DNA from 2 places in the Xenorhabdus budapestensis genome. Region 2 is predicted to be linked to the other one. Evidence: predicted binding sites of a transcription regulator. Region 2 holds the regulator's gene; the other holds the start of a gene.
What was found. Region 2 encodes LexA, which represses DNA repair genes until DNA is damaged. Its sites were predicted from a motif close to TNCTGTATGTACATACAGNA; they were not measured.
Positions count from the first base shown of each region.

Region 1: the regulator LexA is predicted to act here: its motif matches at 3,706-3,725, upstream of HGO23_RS12430 (DNA translocase FtsK 4TM domain-containing protein).

Region 1 covers NZ_CP072455.1:2,886,876-2,896,073, forward strand. Annotated here, with positions in the region: gene lolA (outer membrane lipoprotein periplasmic chaperone LolA) at 1-105, opposite strand, end outside; gene HGO23_RS12430 (DNA translocase FtsK 4TM domain-containing protein) at 172-3,642, opposite strand; gene lrp (leucine-responsive transcriptional regulator Lrp) at 3,782-4,276, opposite strand; gene trxB (thioredoxin-disulfide reductase) at 4,915-5,874, shown strand; gene cydD (heme ABC transporter permease/ATP-binding protein CydD) at 6,023-7,792, shown strand; gene cydC (heme ABC transporter ATP-binding protein/permease CydC) at 7,795-9,198, shown strand, end outside.
Region 2 covers NZ_CP072455.1:1,228,906-1,238,103, reverse strand. Annotated here, with positions in the region: gene pgi (glucose-6-phosphate isomerase) at 1-260, shown strand, start outside; gene ubiC (chorismate lyase) at 444-971, shown strand; gene ubiA (4-hydroxybenzoate octaprenyltransferase) at 985-1,842, shown strand; gene plsB (glycerol-3-phosphate 1-O-acyltransferase PlsB) at 1,928-4,396, opposite strand; gene HGO23_RS05610 (diacylglycerol kinase) at 4,534-4,905, shown strand; gene lexA (transcriptional repressor LexA) at 5,024-5,641, shown strand; gene zur (zinc uptake transcriptional repressor Zur) at 5,774-6,238, opposite strand; gene HGO23_RS05595 (hypothetical protein) at 6,445-6,582, opposite strand; partial or broken gene HGO23_RS05590 (IS5 family transposase) at 6,735-7,522, shown strand; gene HGO23_RS05585 (NACHT domain-containing protein) at 7,494-8,654, opposite strand.

The DNA of each region.
Region 1 (9,198 bases), 1.7 Mb from region 2:
ATTTACCTTACTCAATCGACCCTGCAAATCTTGCGCGGCATCAGCCCATGCAGAACTCACGCTTATTCCCATCATCAGACAACCAATCAACATCAGTTTTTTCATGTGTGAATACCTTCAATTCATATATTATCGGCATCACAATAGCCGATGCCGCATTTAAAATGATGCTCAGTGTTCATGTGGCGGAGGTGCTAAAACTTCTCGATTGCCATTATGACCAGGCGTACTGACAATTTGCTGAGCTTCCATCTGTTCTACAATTCGAGCGGCCCGGTTATAACCAATGCGGAATTGACGTTGTACCCCGGAGATAGATACCCGGCGTTTTTCAATCACAAATTCAACTGCCTGATCAAACAGAGGATCCAGCTCTCCATCACTATCCAATCCCAATCCTCCTTCGCCATCTTCACCCCCTTTAATAATATTATCAATGTATTGAGGGCGACCACGCGCTTTCCAGTCATTAACAACTTCATGGACTTCTTGGTCACGCACGAAAGCACCGTGGACACGTACAGGAATCGAAGAGTTTGGTGCTAAGTAGAGCATATCGCCCATACCAAGCAATGATTCCGCTCCTCCCTGATCAAGAATGGTACGGGAATCAATTTTACTGGAAACGGTGAATGCAATTCGCGTAGGAATATTAGCCTTAATCAACCCCGTAATAATATCAACAGAAGGACGCTGTGTAGCCAGTACCAAGTGGATACCCGCAGCTCGTGCTTTCTGTGCCAAACGCGCGATCAACTCTTCCACTTTTTTCCCGACTGTCATCATTAAATCGGCAAACTCATCGACCATAACAACAATATAGGGCTCTTTTTTCAGTACAGGATGTGTCACATCCATGCTGTCACCGGGCTTCCAGAATGGATCCGGGATCGGACGGCCCATATTTTCAGCCTGTTTGATCTTATCGTTATAGCCCGCGATATTGCGCACACCTAAAGCTGACATCAGTTTATAACGGCGTTCCATTTCATTGACGCACCAACGCAATGCATTGGCTGCATCTTTCATATCAGTGACCACTTCCGTCAACAAATGCGGAATGCCTTCGTAAACAGATAGCTCAAGCATTTTCGGGTCGATCATGATAAAACGAACATCTTCTGGTTTCGCTTTATACAAAATACTGAGGACCATGGCATTGACGCCGACTGATTTTCCCGACCCCGTCGTCCCTGCAACCAACAAATGAGGCATTTTCCCTAAATCAGCAACAACAGGCTGACCAGCGATATCTTTTCCCAAAACAATAGTTAATGGGGACGGATTATCACGGAATTTTTCACAATCCAGCACTTCCCGTAAATAAACGGTCTGGCGTTTTTTATTCGGTAATTCCAGGCCCACATAAGGTTTTCCTGGGATCACTTCGACAATACGAACTGCCACAGCCGAAAGTGAACGTGCAAGATCACGAGATAAATTAGAGATACGGGAAGCTTTAACCCCAGGCGCTAAGTCCAATTCAAAACGTGTGATTACAGGACCTGGAGAGAACCCAACAACATCCGCTTTGACACGATAATCATTCAGACGAGCTTCAATTAAACGCGAAATTTGTTCCAGTGCAAACATATCAACCGGTTCTTCTTCTGCTGGAGGTTCTGCCAGAAGATCTAAAGAAGGCATCGGTGTAGTCGGCTTAAGCAATGGTTGATCATTACGTACCAAAAATGGATGAAACAGGCTCGGTTGCTGCGGTTGCTGCGGTTGCTGCGGTTGCTGCGGTTGCTGCGGTTGCTGCGGTTGCTGCGGTTGCTGCGCAAAATTATGCAGAGTTTCTGGCTGATGAGAAGTTTTTAAAACAGAAGAATCTGCTGCAACAGGAACAATATTTTTTTCCTGTTCTGGCTGAATAACCTCTTCCGATGGTATGGACTCTGAAGGCATAAATAATGGTTCTGCCGGCTCAGAAATTTCTACACTATTATTTTGTGAAAAATAATCAAACACAGACTTTTCATACTGCGGTGAAACAGCAGGCGGGATTTGATAACGTTCACGTTGCTGCTGTTCAAATGCTTTCCGCAACGTTTCTTCCTGCTCTGCATGCTCATCAATGCTGATAGGTGCTTTATCATCACTGTTCTCAACAGATTTTTCTACTGTTGTTTTGCCATGTGCAAGCTGCTTATAAATTGGTTGGTTAAAAATAGAGGTAAAATCTTCAGCATTTTCTTCTTTTACCTCTTTTTCCAAATCATAACCATAACGCTCACGCTGTTGCGCAATAAATTGCTCACGCAGCATATCTTGCTGCTGCTCATCCATTCTCTGTTCTTCAACTTCAGCATTGAGTTCGTCCTGCCTTTCTTTTTCTTTCCGCTGTAAATGCTCAGACAAGCGGTGAGAAGGGACTTTAATCCCATACAATTCACGGCGAGTCGGTATTCGTACCGGATTCGGCCTTGGCATTTCAGGGCCTATTCCCTGTTTCATCTGAGGATTTTTCACAACAGCAACAGAGCTAGTTACCGAACTCTGCAAATAAGTACTATTATCTGTACAATCATTTACATCATCCCCCAACTGGCGCTCATCAGGCAGCTCAAATGTATATCGGACAGGCTCTTGCTCCTGGCTATTTTCAATTTGTTCTGATCCAACAATCTGTCCAGTTCTAGCCTGCCCTAATTCCATTTGTACTGATACTGTTTCTGGAGCTACGGATATTTGTGGCTTAATCAGGTGAGATTTATTGTCTTGTTCCAGAGCAGATTGCATCTGTTCAAGTGAAATACTTTCATGCTCAGGAAAAACAATTGCAGGTGGAATCTCTTCCTCTGACTGTTCCATAACCGACTGTACTGAATCGGTATTCACCAACTCTGTCACTGTTGGAGCTGCCAGCAACACATCATATTCATCATCAGCAATGGCGTTTTGAATAACATGAGTTGCCTTAACAGGAGCTGCTTTAGACTCCCCTTGTTTAGAATGGGTTATATCATCAGGAAGCTCGGGAACAACTTCTTTTTCCAACTCATCATCATAATCAATTTGAGTGCGGCTACGATTAACCACAAAACTGAGCGAATCCAGAATGCACTCCCCAATTTTTTCTGCAATGGTAAGCCAGGACCAGCCCGTAAATAATGTGAACCCGACAACCCACGTACCAAGCAGAGCTAAAGTTGCACCAAGGATATTAAACCACGGTAGGATCGCGTTACTGAACAAACTACCGATAACACCACCTGAAGCAAAATCATCGAAATCATCAATATTGAGTGCAGCCAAACCACATGAAGTTAAAATAAGAGCCAAGGAACCAATAATGCGTAATGTCAGTGTGAAGAAATCCACATACTCTTGCCTATCTTTCTGACGGAAAGCATTCCAACAACCCAAAAACATTAAGGGTGGGACTGCATAGGCAAGAATACCAAATGCTGAGAATAGTATGTCTGACAACCAGGCACCAATGCTGCCACCTAAATTATGAACAGGTTCATGCCAGGCAGTTTGTGACCAGCTAGGATCGGAAGGATGAAAACTGACAAGTGCTACCATTAAATATACGGCACATATGGCAATAACCAACAGAACGGCTTCCAGAAGCCGACGGCTACTGCTTACTCTTTTTAACCTAACACATTTGTCTTCTGTATATTCCTGGTTCAAGAAAGGCTCTCCAGGTTTTCCTGTTGATTAAACGGAACAACGCTGAGGATAGCTCAGCGTTGAAACTGTATGCATAAACAGGAGTGTACCTAAATTTTTCCTGTTTTGCATCTATACACTGTACATTGTAGACAAAAGCTTAACGAGTCTTAATTACCAAACGGTTACTCTGTTTCACTTCTTCCATTACTACATAAGTACGAGTATCGTTAACGCCCGGAAGACGTAATAAGGTCTCACCCAACAATTTACGGTACGCAGACATGTCTGGCACACGTGTTTTCAGTAAGTAGTCAAAATCCCCTGAAACCAAATGGCATTCTTGAATTTCTTCCAGTTTTTGTACGGCAGTATTGAACTGCTCAAAAACATCTGCCGCTCCACGGTTTAGGGTGATTTCAACGAACACCAGCAATGATGCATCCAGGTAATGGGGATTCAGCAAGGCGGTATAACCAGAAATAAAGCCTTGACGCTCTAAACGACGTACGCGTTCCAGACAAGGTGTAGGTGATAATCCTACCCGCTTGGATAATTCCACATTAGAAATACGGCCATCTTTCTGCAATTCGTTAAGGATATTACGGTCTATGCGATCAAGATCTTTTCCTGGACGCTTCTTATTATCTATCATCTTATTGCTCTCTCTTTATATTCCTACACCCATAACATTTTCCCTATCTCTTTTAAGCAGTTGAGCTGGAAAAGATGTCTTCAAAGGCTAAAGCTCAATCTGTAATCAAAGTTTGGGGCCTACACGTAATCTTCCAGAATACAATTTCCCAGAACTCGATTAACCAAAACACAACTTACTAGAGCACCGTCTTCCAGAATATTATCTCCCAAAACACTATGTCTCCCAGAAAGCAGCTTATCGGCAATTTTTAATATTCTATGAGAAAATCATCCACTCCAAATTGTCTATTCTATAGAAACAATTGATTAGCGAGGCAGATAATTATCTCTTACACAGATGTTTTCGCAAATGCATAGCCGATTGTCAAAGTAAATGAACAAAAATCAGAACAACCTACCAAACAAATTTTCGGTAAATCGTTTCAATAGCTCGTTTCATGTCTAAAACGAATAAATGATGTTCAATTCAAAAAGTTAAGCACTCACTCCTTACATTCCCATTACATCATAGTTACTATCTATCGGTAAAATCGTTAATAACATGAATATTTTATCTGATAATCGCTTTTTTTAACTTATTATTTCTCCTACAATCCCTGAATCTGCGATATGCAAAATAATGGAAATGAGGTATTCATGAGTACAGCCAAACACAGTAAACTCATCATTCTTGGCTCAGGTCCTGCTGGTTATACTGCTGCTGTTTATGCGGCCCGGGCTAATCTAAATCCCGTACTCATTACAGGGGTTGAGAAAGGCGGCCAATTGACCACCACGACTGAAGTTGAAAACTGGCCTGGCGACCCTGAAGGACTAACAGGCCCAGCTTTGATGGAACGTATGTTTCAGCACGCTGAAAAATTTCAGACAGAAATTATGACTGATCACATTCAGAAAGTTGATTTCTCAAAAAAACCATTCCACCTATATGGTGATGATCAGGAATATACCTGTGATGCCTTAATCATCGCAACAGGTGCTTCTGCACGTTATTTGGGGCTACCTTCCGAAGAAGAATTTAAAGGACGTGGTGTTTCTGCCTGTGCAACTTGTGATGGTTTCTTCTACCGTAAACAAAAAGTTGCTGTCGTAGGTGGCGGTAATACTGCTGTTGAAGAAGCATTATATTTAGCGAATATTGCGTCTGAAGTTCACCTGATCCACCGTCGTGATACTTTCCGTTCAGAAAAGATCTTGATTGACCGTTTGATGGATAAGGTTAAAAACGGCAATATTATTTTGCATACCGATCGCACTCTGGACGAAGTTTTGGGTGATGAAATGGGTGTAACAGGTATCCGTATTCGCGATACGAAAAGTGATAACACTAAAGAGCTGGATGTTGCAGGTGTTTTCATCGCCATCGGCCATAGCCCTAATACCGATATTTTTGCAGGACAGCTTGAACTGGAAAATGGGTACATCAAGGTTCAGTCCGGTCTGCATGGAAATGCCACCGAGACATCTGTTCCCGGTATATTTGCCGCAGGTGATGTCATGGATCATGTTTATCGACAAGCTATCACTTCAGCCGGCACGGGCTGTATGGCTGCGCTGGATGCCGAACGTTTTCTGGACGGATTGGCAACCAAATAAGATTATCTTTTTCTAAAAGCGCTATTTCGATAGCGCTTTCTAACAGGTAACATTTTTTTGTAGGCAACATAGTACGCGAAAGCTGGCAATACAATTACCAGCTTTTTTGATACGCCGTATCATCATCTGCTAATCTGAAATTTTTCTTATGGACAAAACAAGACAATCTGAACTTGTTCGATGGCTGAAGCAACAAAGCGCCTCAGCCCGTCAATGGCTTCGTCTATCCATGCTACTAGGGCTAATTAGTGGTTTACTGATTATCACTCAGGCCTGGCTTCTCGCTTCCATTCTTCAGGCGCTTATTATGGATAATGTCCCCCGTGAAAATCTCATCAACCAATTCCTGATGTTGATGGCTTCTTTCACGCTGAGAGCTATTGTCAGTGCTGTCCGAGAACGTATCGGGTTTATCTGCGGTAAAGTCGTGCGTCAACAAATTCGCAGTATGGTATTGGATAAACTGACACAATTGGGTCCTGTTTGGGTAAAAGGCAAACCTGCTGGTAGCTGGGCGACCATTATTCTGGAGCAAATTGAAGACATGCAGGATTTTTATTCCCGCTATTTACCTCAAATGACCCTTGCGGCTACTATCCCTGCCTTAATCCTGATCACTATCTTTCCCATCAATTGGGCCGCTGGCGTTATTCTATTCGTAACTGCGCCATTGATCCCTATTTTCATGGCTTTGGTCGGATTAGGGGCTGCCGATGCTAACCGGCGCAATTTTGTTGCACTTGGTCGTTTAAGTGGTAACTTCCTGGATCGTTTACGTGGTCTCGAAACTCTGCGTTTGTTCCATCGGGGAAAAGCCGAAATTAAACAAATTACCGAATCGACAGAAGATTTCCGACGCAGGACAATGGAAGTACTACGTATGGCATTTTTATCTTCTGCTGTATTAGAGTTCTTTACCGCTGTTTCCATTGCTGTTGTTGCTGTTTATTTTGGTTTTTCTTATCTGGGAGAGTTGCATTTTGGCAGTTATGGTTTTGGCGTGACATTATTTGCTGGTTTCCTCGCACTTATCCTTGCTCCTGAATTCTTCCAACCGCTACGTGATTTGGGCACTTTTTATCATGCTAAAGCCCAGGCTGTGGGCGCTGCGGAATCACTTTTCACCTTGTTAAGCAGCGATGGGGAACACACCACATACGGCGGCAGAAAAACCTTGTCAGATAAAGAAACAGTGACTATTGAAACAAGCGAATTGGAAGTTCTGTCATATGATGGGCATCGTCTGGCCGGTCCTTTAAATTTTACAATTGATAAGCATCAACGGATTGCATTAGTGGGAAAAAGCGGCGCAGGAAAAAGTACACTGATAAATGTGTTACTCGGTTTTCTTCCTTACCGGGGTTCATTGAAAATCAATGGAAACGAATTGCGTGAGCTTGATCTCGACAAATGGCGTCAACAATTAAGTTGGGTCGGGCAGAACCCCCATCTGCCGGAACAAACGATACTCGATAATATTCGTCTTGGTCAATTTGACGCGACACAAGAACAGATCCACGATGTAATGAAACGCGCTTATGTCGATGAGTTTGTCTGTGATCTCCCTGATGGCATAAACACAGTTATTGGCGATAATGCTGCTCGCCTATCTGTTGGACAAGCACAGCGTATCGCTGTAGCACGGGCATTATTAAATCCGTGCCAACTCTTGTTACTGGATGAACCCGCAGCCAGCCTTGATGCTAATAGTGAACAACGCGTAATGATGGCATTGAATCAAGCATCCAGTCAGCAAACGACATTATTGGTTACACACTTACTGGAAGAAACGCTGGAATATGACCAAATCTGGGTTATGGAGGGCGGATTAATTATCGAAAAAGGTAACTATCAAATTTTGAGCCAATCTCAAAGTGCATTTTCCCATCTGTTGTCTCATCGCAGTGTGGAGCTTTAATCATGCGTGTATTACTCCCTTTTCTCGCACTATACCGCCGCCATTGGTTTCTTATTAGCTTAGGTATGATTTTGGCAGTTGTAACCCTACTAGCCAGTATTGGCTTACTTACGCTGTCCGGTTGGTTTCTTGCCGGCACTGCTGTAGCAGGATTTGCCGGAAAATATACCTTCAATTATATGCTGCCTGCGGCAGGTGTCCGTGGGGCAGCTATTTTTCGCACTGCCGGACGTTATGGTGAGCGGTTGGTCAGCCATGATGCTACATTCCGGGTATTGGCTCATCTTCGGGTTTTTACCTTCCAGAAGATCCTGCCACTTTCTCCGGGAGGTATCACTCGTTTTCGCCAGGGAGAGTTATTGAATAGGATTGTGGCTGATGTCGAAACGTTAGATCATCTCTATCTACGCGTCATGTCTCCCGTCCTTGCTGCACTTACCGTCATTATTGTCCTGACATTTGGCTTGGGGTTCCTTGATAAGACGCTTGCCTATACTCTTGGTGGTATTCTGTTAGGGCTGCTGCTGACATTACCTTTTGTGTTTTATCATGTGGGCAAACCTTACGGCAGGAATATCACTTTATTACGCGGCCAATATCGAACATTGCTCACCAGTGCATTACAAGGCCAGGCGGAGTTGACCGTATTCGGTGCTTTCCAGCGCTTCCGCCACTCAATGTCTGAGGTTGAATCCAAGTGGTTAAAGTGTCAACAACAACAAGCTAATCTGACGGGGATTTCTCAAGCCATTATGATTTTTGCCACTGGCATCACAGTGACACTGATACTGTGGCTGGCAGCAGCAGGTATAGGCGGAAACAATCAACCCGGAGCGTTGATTGCTCTGTTTACATTCTGTGCTCTTGCTGCTTTTGAGTCCCTTGGGCCAGTCACTGTAGCTTTCCAGCACATGGGGCAAGTTATCTCCTCAGCTACACGTGTCTCTCAGTTAATCCATCAGAAAGCTGAAGTCACCTTCCCTGAGCACGGGCCAGAAAGTACAGATAATCTCAGTCTTGAGATAAAAAACATTGATTTCACTTATCCTAATCAACCTTTACCTGTATTACAGAGCATTTCTCTGTCTCTGCAAGCTGGTGAACATATTGCTTTGTTGGGCAAAACAGGCTGCGGTAAATCAACTCTTTTACAGTTATTGACCCGTGCATGGGATGTTGATCACGGAGAGATTTTAATCAACCAACAGCCTATCTCTTGTTATGATGAAGCTACACTGAGATCGATGATGTCCATCGTTCCCCAGCGAATACATGTATTCAGTCATACTCTGCGTGAAAATTTGTTATTGGCAAAACCAGATGCTACTGATGAACAATTAACAACTGTTTTAAAGCAGGTCGGATTAGGAAACTTGCTAGACAATAATGAAAAGCTAAACTGTTGG
Region 2 (9,198 bases):
TTGAAGGTAACCGCCCAACCAACTCAATTCTGTTGCGCGAAATTACACCATTCAGTCTAGGCGCATTAATTGCCATGTATGAACATAAGATCTTTGTTCAGGGAGCAATACTGAATATATTCTCATTCGATCAATGGGGAGTGGAACTGGGCAAACAATTGGCGAACCGTATTCTGCCTGAATTGCAGGGGGTAGAAGCCGTGAATAGCCATGACAGTTCTACAAATAGCCTCATTAACCGCTTTAAAGAGTGGCGTTAATCTGATTTTCTATTTTATTTAATTTTATATCCCCCCAATAACACCATTTGTTGGGGGGATATTTTTTGTAATTTCCATAACTTGTTATCAACTTTTTATTTTATTGGCCTGCAACATGATATCCTCAGATTCCATTCGTTGTGCTGTCGGAGAAATTGATGTTCTCCGCAATTGGAAAATGATATGGCAAATGACACAATATTAACTTCTACACCTATTCACTGGCTTTCGGCTGGTGAGGTTAATACTCCGAAAAATATTTTAGATTGGCTGATGGAAGTCGGTTCAATGACACATCGTTTTGAACAACATTGCCATCATGTAACAGTTGCACCATTTCGGGAATGTTTCATTACAGCAGCAGATATTGGCGATGAAAGTGAGCACTTACCTATAAGTGAAAAATATTGGTTACGTGAAATTGTCTTATATGGGGATAGTATTCCGTGGCTATTGGGGCGTACAGTAATCCCTGAGGAAACATTAACAGGACCAGACAAAAAGCTGGTGGATGTGGGAACCGTTCCACTTGGGCGTTACCTGTTTAGTGGCAATAATCTGACGCGGGATTATATTCAAATAGGTCAACAAGGACAGCGTTGGGCGCGGCGCTCTTTGCTGCGGTTATCAGAGAAGCCTTTACTACTTACAGAAGTTTTTTTGCCGGGATCACCTGTATATAAAATAAATAATATGAAAAAGGAGAAATAGATTGGAGGTCAGTATGACGCAAAATAAATGGCGCGCCTATTGCCGTTTAATGCGTATCGATAAACCCATTGGCGTATTATTGTTATTATGGCCAACCTATTGGGCATTATGGATAGCAGCAAAAGGTATGCCGAACTTACATATCTTGCTGGTTTTCACTCTGGGCGTCTTTTTCATGCGGGCGGCAGGATGTTGTATTAATGATTTCGCTGATAGGAAATTTGACGGGCACGTTGAACGGACAAAATTTCGTCCGCTTCCCAGTGGTGATATCAGCGAAAAAGCATGCAAAATTTTGTTTGCTACACTTGTGTTGATCTCTTTTGCGCTTGTATTGACACTGAATAAAATGACGATTGCTTTATCCTTTGTCGCGTTAGGGTTGGCATGGTTTTATCCTTTCGTTAAACGGATCAGTAACTTGCCACAAGTTGTGTTGGGTGCAGCTTATGGCTGGTCAATTCCTATGGCTTTCGCAGCAGTAAGTGAGTCCTTACCATTACAGTGTTGGTTATTATTTTTGGCGAACATAATCTGGTCTGTAATCTATGATACTCAGTATGCAATGGTGGATCGTGATGATGATCTGAAAATCGGTGTGAAATCAACGGCAGTGCTGTTCGGGCACTTTGATAAGTTAATTATTGGTACTTTACAATTCGTTATGCTGGCAATTCTCGTATCGGTTGGTTGTATAGTGAATTTAGGTGGAATGTATTACTGGACAGTATTATTGGCAGGAGCGCTCTTCATCTATCAACAAAAACTGATTTCTGACCGTCAGCGGGAGTCTTGTTTTCAGGCATTTATGAACAATAACTACGTTGGTTTTATTTTGTTCCTCGGTATTCTTTTCAGTTATGTTTTTTAAGGGAACGGGCGGTAGCACCGCCCGTTAATCTTTTCTTTTTCAGCACGATCAGCTTAAGAATAATTCTTTTCAGAATATCAATGTGTTATTCCTGATTTTCATCTGCTGGTTTTTGGTCATTATGCTCAGGAGGCATGCTGACACTCTCGATGGTCAGACGGATCTCTGGAGACATTAACTTACTCAATACCTGATAAAGTGCATGGGCACTTATGGTAACCATGTTACCGTTATCGTGGATATAACCTTCTTCACGCAATGTATTCACTGAGCAAGCGAAAACCGCTTTATCAAAGAATTCCGGCGCATTGATTCCATGTAGCACTGATAAACGTTGTGCCAGCATCCGGCTCTCTTTCTCCAATGTACCTCGGCTGATATCGGGAGTTGCATTCAATAGAGAAAGCGTGATGGCATAGCGTTGTAACGTTTCCCGGATACCTGCTGCCAGCAATTGCAATGGACGAATACGCGCAGGATTGAGTACCAGTATTTCCTGCTCTTTATTACAAATCAGGTATTGACGTGCCAGTTCATCAATCAATGTATTAACCACATCAGGCAACTCTTTCTTGCTATAACGCATGAAAAGTTCTTGCTTAAGCAGAGGATAAATCAGTTGTACCTGCCTAAGCAACTCACTGCGGCTGATACGACGGTGATGCATCACAATGCTGGAAATCAAAGATGGCAGAATCAACAGATGTTGGATATTGTTGCGATAGTAGGTCATCAGTACCGCGTTTTCGCGAGGCAGGATAATAATATCCCCAAGACCATCTTTTTCGACCTCAAACTTATTCATCCGTAAAGCATGATCCAACAGTTCTTCTGCTGTTTTTTTCGGTACTGTGACATCATTCGCGTAAGAAGTATTACGCAACAATTGTATATAGCAATCTAATTGTTCAATCAGCTGTTCGCGAGTAAGTGCTCGCTGACGTGATGACAATAAGGCTGTGCTACATAAATTAATTGCGTTTGCGGCTGCGGCGTTATTGATGTTAACCATAATATTACCAGCCAGCTTACTGACTGTTGGTGTCAACCATGCCGGGCGCTGCGCTTCTATTGGATCGATAGAATCACGCCATTCTGGAACATGTTGGTTCAGATATTGTACTAATGGGATTGGTTCACCAAAGTTCACATAGCCTTGCCCCAGATTACGTAGTTTACGTAACCCACGAACCATCTGGAAAAACCCTTCTTTTTCTTTGGTTGCGCCCCGTAGCTCTTTGGCATAAGTCGTAACCTCCATCACATGTTCATAACCGATATAGATTGGCACAATGGTAATAGGGCGTGATTCTCCGCGCAGCATTGTCTGTAATGTCATCGAAAGTGTACCGGTTTTCGGATCGAGCAGGCGGCCTGTCCGGGAGCGTCCTCCTTCAACAAAATATTCAACAGAATAACCACGGGAAAACAGTTCTCCCAGATATTCGCGGAAAATTGTCGAATAAAGTTTGTTGCCTTTAAAAGTGCGGCGGATAAAGAACGCACCAAGGCGGCGGAATATCGGCCCTGCTGGCCAGAAATTCAGATTAATACCGGCTGCAATATGTGGTGGAACTAGCCCCTGATGATAAAGCACGTAAGAGAGCAGCAGATAATCCATATGGCTGCGATGGCATGGAACATAGACCAGCTCATGACCATCTTGAGCCAATTGGCGGATCCGTTCGGCATTATGGACATTGATGCCCTGATAGAGCCGGTTCCACGTCCAGCTTAAAACACGGTCTGTTATGCGTACAGTTTCATAGGAGAAATCCGCTGCAATCTCTTCCAGCATATTGATAGCGTTCTGTTTTGCTTTCTCTGGCGAGATTTTCTTACTACGGGCTTCATCGGCAATGGCTTTTTCAATGGCCTTGGATGCCAGTAACTTTCTGAACAGATCCTGTCGGGCAGGTAAACGTGGCCCGACTGCTGCCAGACGTTGACGGGAATAGTGGATACGTGCAACACGGGCAAGTTTATTGGCAATAATCGTATCCGTACCATGGTCATCGGCTATACTGCGTAATGAAACAGGCGTGGAGAAACGTACAAAGCTATCCCGACCGAGCCACAGGATTGCAAAAAACTTCTGGATCCCATTAAGAAGGCGCAATTGTGGTGCTGTATTTGTTTCTTGTCCTTCACGCCCCGGGGAACGTCCAAACATCACGGAAACGGGCACCATCTGAATATCCAGATTAGGGTTATTGCGATGTAAGTCCAGATAAGAATGAAAAATCTTTACGGATTCATGCTTAGGCGCATAGCAGCGGAACACTCGTGGGCCGTCATCAATAAAAACACAACTTGGAAGCTGTGCATCATCAATATCTAAAGGGTTTAACGGATCTGGTAGATCTTGAGCCAGACATTGTTGACGTAAAGTCAATAAGTCGGCTTTTGAATGATACGGAAGCACATACAAAATAGGCCGGGTCGTATCAAGACTCAACTCTTGAATGGGAGCCGTTGGAATAAGTTTACTTTTTACTAAAAGTTTTATCGGAAAATTCAATAATTTATAATATATTTTACGCCAAGCTGACATAACTGCTTTAAGCCTCTTATTAGCAATGCGTCGCAAGCATACCAGAAACAAATTTTGAGATCTGTGGAAATAAGATAATAATAAGAGCTAAAAGTTATATGATCTTAAAACTATTATGATTATTGAAGAAAATTTTTATGGCGAATCAATCAACAGGCTTGAACCGTATTATTAAAGCGGCGGGATATTCAGCAAAAGGGATTAAAGCTGCGTGGCAGAATGAGGCTGCATTTCGACAAGAGGTAATTTTAGCTGTCTTAGCGATTATTGTGGCATTTTCCTTTGATTTTGGCATGCTTGAGAGACTTTTTCTCATTAGCTCTGTCATATTGGTGGTTATTGTTGAAGTGCTAAACAGTGCAATTGAGGCTGTGGTTGATCGAATCGGCAATGAATATCACGAATTGTCGGGGCGAGCAAAAGATATGGGTTCTGCTGCCGTATTTTTAGCTGTTATTTTGGCACTGTTCATCTGGGTAACAATCATAGGGTCGCATTTTATACGCTAAGGTGATTTATTTTTCGTCAAAATTCGTTATTTAGCAGCTTTTACATTCTGACAGGTTCCCAATTCAATTTTAGCTGTATATACTCACAGTCAGACTGTATAAACAAACAGGGGGCGAAATGAAAGCATTAACTGCCAGGCAGCAACAGGTTTATGACTTGGTGCGTGATCATATTTCGCAAACGGGTATGCCACCGACACGTGCTGAAATTGCAGCACGCCTTGGTTTTCGTTCACCTAACGCAGCAGAAGAGCATTTAAAGGCACTGGCGCGTAAAGGGGTGATAAAAATTGTCGCTGGTGCTTCCAGAGGTATCCGTTTGCTGCTTGAAGAGGAAGATGAAGGTACGGGATTACCACTAATCGGTCGTGTTGCTGCTGGTGAACCACTATTGGCTCAGGAACACATCGAAAGTCATTACAAGGTGGATCCGGAATTATTTAAACCAAATGCTGATTTTCTATTGCGTGTTCGCGGTATGTCTATGAAAGATATTGGTATTATGGATGGTGATTTGCTTGCTGTGCATAAAACTCAGGATGTTCTTAACGGGCAGGTTATCGTGGCACGGATTGAAGATGAAGTCACAGTAAAACGCTTTAAACAAACAGGAAACAGAATTGAACTGATTGCTGAGAATCCTGAATTTGAGCCTATCGTTGTGGATTTACGCGAACAGAATTTTACCATTGAAGGATTGGCAGTTGGCGTTATTCGTAATGGGGATTGGTTCTGATTGTAAAAGCGTTACACTTTGTCATTTTGGGCGGTCATTTGTCATTGTTCCCGCGAATCAAACGTTTATATGGGAACTTGGAAATTAATAAACTTATCAGTGATGACCGCCTAATAAAACGGAGTTTAAAACTTATTCCGTACAAGAATTCATTTCATGGCAGGAAGAGCACAAGCCGTGAACTTCTATCACACTGTGCCGCAGATGAAATCCTGCATATTGCGCTAAATTTTGTATAGCTGATTCAATATTTTTAGCATCCCGTTCGGTAACAGAACCACAACTATCACAAAGAAACATAGCTGATGTATGGCAAGGTTCTTCAAAGTGGTGACAAATCACATAGCTATTCGTAGATTCTATTTTGTGGACAAAGCCTTGTTCCAGTAAAAACTCCAACCCACGATAGACCGTTGGTGGCTTTGCCTGTGGCTCAACTTCACGGAGCAGATCCAGCAAATCATAGGCACTTATTGCACCTGGTTGGGCTGAAATTAAACGCAGAATTTCAAGGCGTTGAGGTGTTAAACGAACCCCTCGTGACAGGCAGATTGCCTCAGCCTGTGTCAGTAACTTTTTTTGGTTGATAGTTTTCATTACATCTTTCACACCCAGCATATGCCAATGGTTGTAATGTTATCATGTTTTTCAATTCGTAGCTGAAATCTACTTAATGGTCATGACCCTATCATTCTTCTTTATTATCAATTAATAAATTAGTTTTCTTATCTTTTGCGGTAGATACTATGACTGTTAAATTGGGTTATTTACCAAATAGCTAAGCCAGCAATAACAACACCAATCTAGCCATTGATCTTATAAGCATAAATAGCAACAACAGAGCCTATTGCACTCCCCGAATAACATCTTGTCATATAAGCTGCGATCAGCCTGTTTCTTGCTTCTGGCAATACTCTATAAATGGTGCTTTGGTTAATCATATTTAACCCCTGTGTAGCTAAATCCAATGAAATAACTCCTGAAATTAATAAATAATTAGATTAGGGCGTGTTGACGTTTGAACGAGGGGATTTGAATGGCATGATAATTTGGTATCTTTATTTTTGCCAAAAAACTCGTAACCAGAACTATCATGCCAAGACCCATGTTATCAGACCCTGTGTGGGATAAGCTATTTGTATTCATGCAACAAAATCGGCTTGTCTACCATAAAAAAACGCATCGCCTAATGCTGGCAGGTATCCTTTTTCAAATGAGAACCGGGAGCCCTTGGCGGGAACTGCCTGTTGAATATGGGAAATGGAATACCGTTTTTAAGCGTTTTAATGCGGGGTCAAACAAAGGTGTTTTTGATTCATTATTCAAGGAATTAGCTAAAGATTCTGATACTGAATGGTTGTTCATTGATGGCAGTATTTTCCGTGCTCATCAGCACAGTTCAGGCGCGGTTTCAAAGGAGAATGAAGCGATTGGGAAAAGCCGGGGAGGACTCGACTAAAATCCATTTGGCCGTAGACAGTTATGGTTTGCCTGTTCATTTTGAATTATCCGAGGGGTAAACTCACGACATTGTGCATGCAAAAAGTTTGGTGGTGCAATCACCGCCCCCGGACTTTGTCATCGCTGACAAGGGGTATGATAGTCAGGCATTCAGAAATGATATCGAAGAACAAGGGGCAACGGCGGTTATTCCCTACCGAAAAAATAACCGAAACTCGGATAAAAAGAGGGATAAGGGTTTATCTCGTTATCGTCATTTAGTCGAAAATGCGTTTGCCAGAATCAAACATTTTCGTGCAATCGCAACAAGATACGATAAATTGGCACGAAATTACGCCAGCACATTGGCACTGGCATTTGTCATTTGTCATTTGTCATTTGTCATTTGTCATTATCTGGCTACCCATGTGGGGCGAATAAATGATGAATACAAAACGTTAACACGCCCTGGCAATTGAGACGGGTCACCGTTAGCAAGTACTGCATAAGGATCTAGATCAATAACTGCTTCTTGTATTGGTTTGCTTCCAAGAGCTGCCATCCAACTAAGAAGGCCTCTAAGTTCGTCTCTGACTGTCGAATTAGGGGCGATTATGGATAAGCACTGTGAAAGTGATAATCGGTTATTATCTGAGGTTAATCGTTTTGTTAGATATTTAGCAGCACAATACTCTGAAATGATCTTATGCACAGGTTGGTGCTGGTCTGCTTTGTCACCGGGTTTAAAAAGCCGAGTCGACAATATGTTTTCAATTTGACTTTCACCAAAAATAAGGGAGTCTAGCCGAGGATATAAGCGTTCAGAGTTTATATCACTTAAGCTAACTCCTTCAGAGCCAGATAATAATAATTTTGCGAAAACATCCTCAGCGAATTTAATTTTGCCCTCAAAGGGGAGTTCTCCCTTTGGAGATATATTTGGATTGTATTCTTTTGCTAAGTATTCAATTGTATGCTCAAAAATAGAATGCTTATTAGTGAATTTTCCCTCACTTGCAATATATGCAACAGCAAATAATTGCAAAAACTGGGGGTTTGGCAACAGTGGTTCTAAATCAAAGCGGGCAACTTCATCTTGAAAGGTTTTGAAATCCTTTTTAGGGACGTAGTTTTTGAAAAGTTGCTGTTGCTCAATACTGTTAAATGGCTCCATACGTACAACTAGAGGCTTACAGCCAAAAAAATCTGTAAAGCTCTTTGTACAGGCGTCATCCCATTCACTAGATCGACTAGATAGAAATACGACAGACGGTTGTAAGTCGCTTACTTTACCTAATAGCCGGTAAATGCCTGATGAGTCAATCTTTGCCAATTCATCAAAAGCATCAATAACGATGTGTTTGTTAAAACTGCTAGAGCCTATATGAAAGAATTTATTCGCAGAAATATTCCCCGTTTGCAGTTGGATTGCTAGGCTATTAAGTAGTCGTGTTTTACCTCCACTAGGTTCAGCTAAAACAACAATAAAATTAGAAGAAGCAAGAAGTTCTGACTCATTGTAAAAAATGTTGTCGCTGTATAATGTGCGTGGAAGATAAAACTCTGGGTTCATAAACGAAACTTAACTTTTATCCTATTATAGGATTGAATATGTAGTATTAGTCTAAAAATCTCTAGATGGCAATTCCTTCTATCTTTTATTATAGTTCTTCAGGCAAATCTGGCTTTGTGCTGATGCTTCAAGCACTCTTAAGGGAAGAAGCTCGGGCTAAGTTATTATTACCAACCGTAATACGATGCCACGTTTCTCGTTCAAACGAACTTTTCTTCAGAACCTAGAGGCTGTTGCACAGGAATGGTTAGGCATGATCCGTAACCGGGACTAACGGAGAAATCTTCCGGTGTCATATTGGATTCAGCGGATAATATAATGATGCCATGTTCTTGATTTGTGATTGCGACGTATAGATTAGGATAAGGGCGGCCATCCAGCCTGCCTGCATCAATTGATATGGCCGATAAAAATTGGTTACTACCTTAACGTTCTTCCAAAATAGTCTTTCTGATTCATTTGGTGTCAATCCATTGTTATACCAATGAAGGAAAAGCTGACGATGATTCAAATCATAAGGAAGTACGTATCCAAGAAGAAAGCA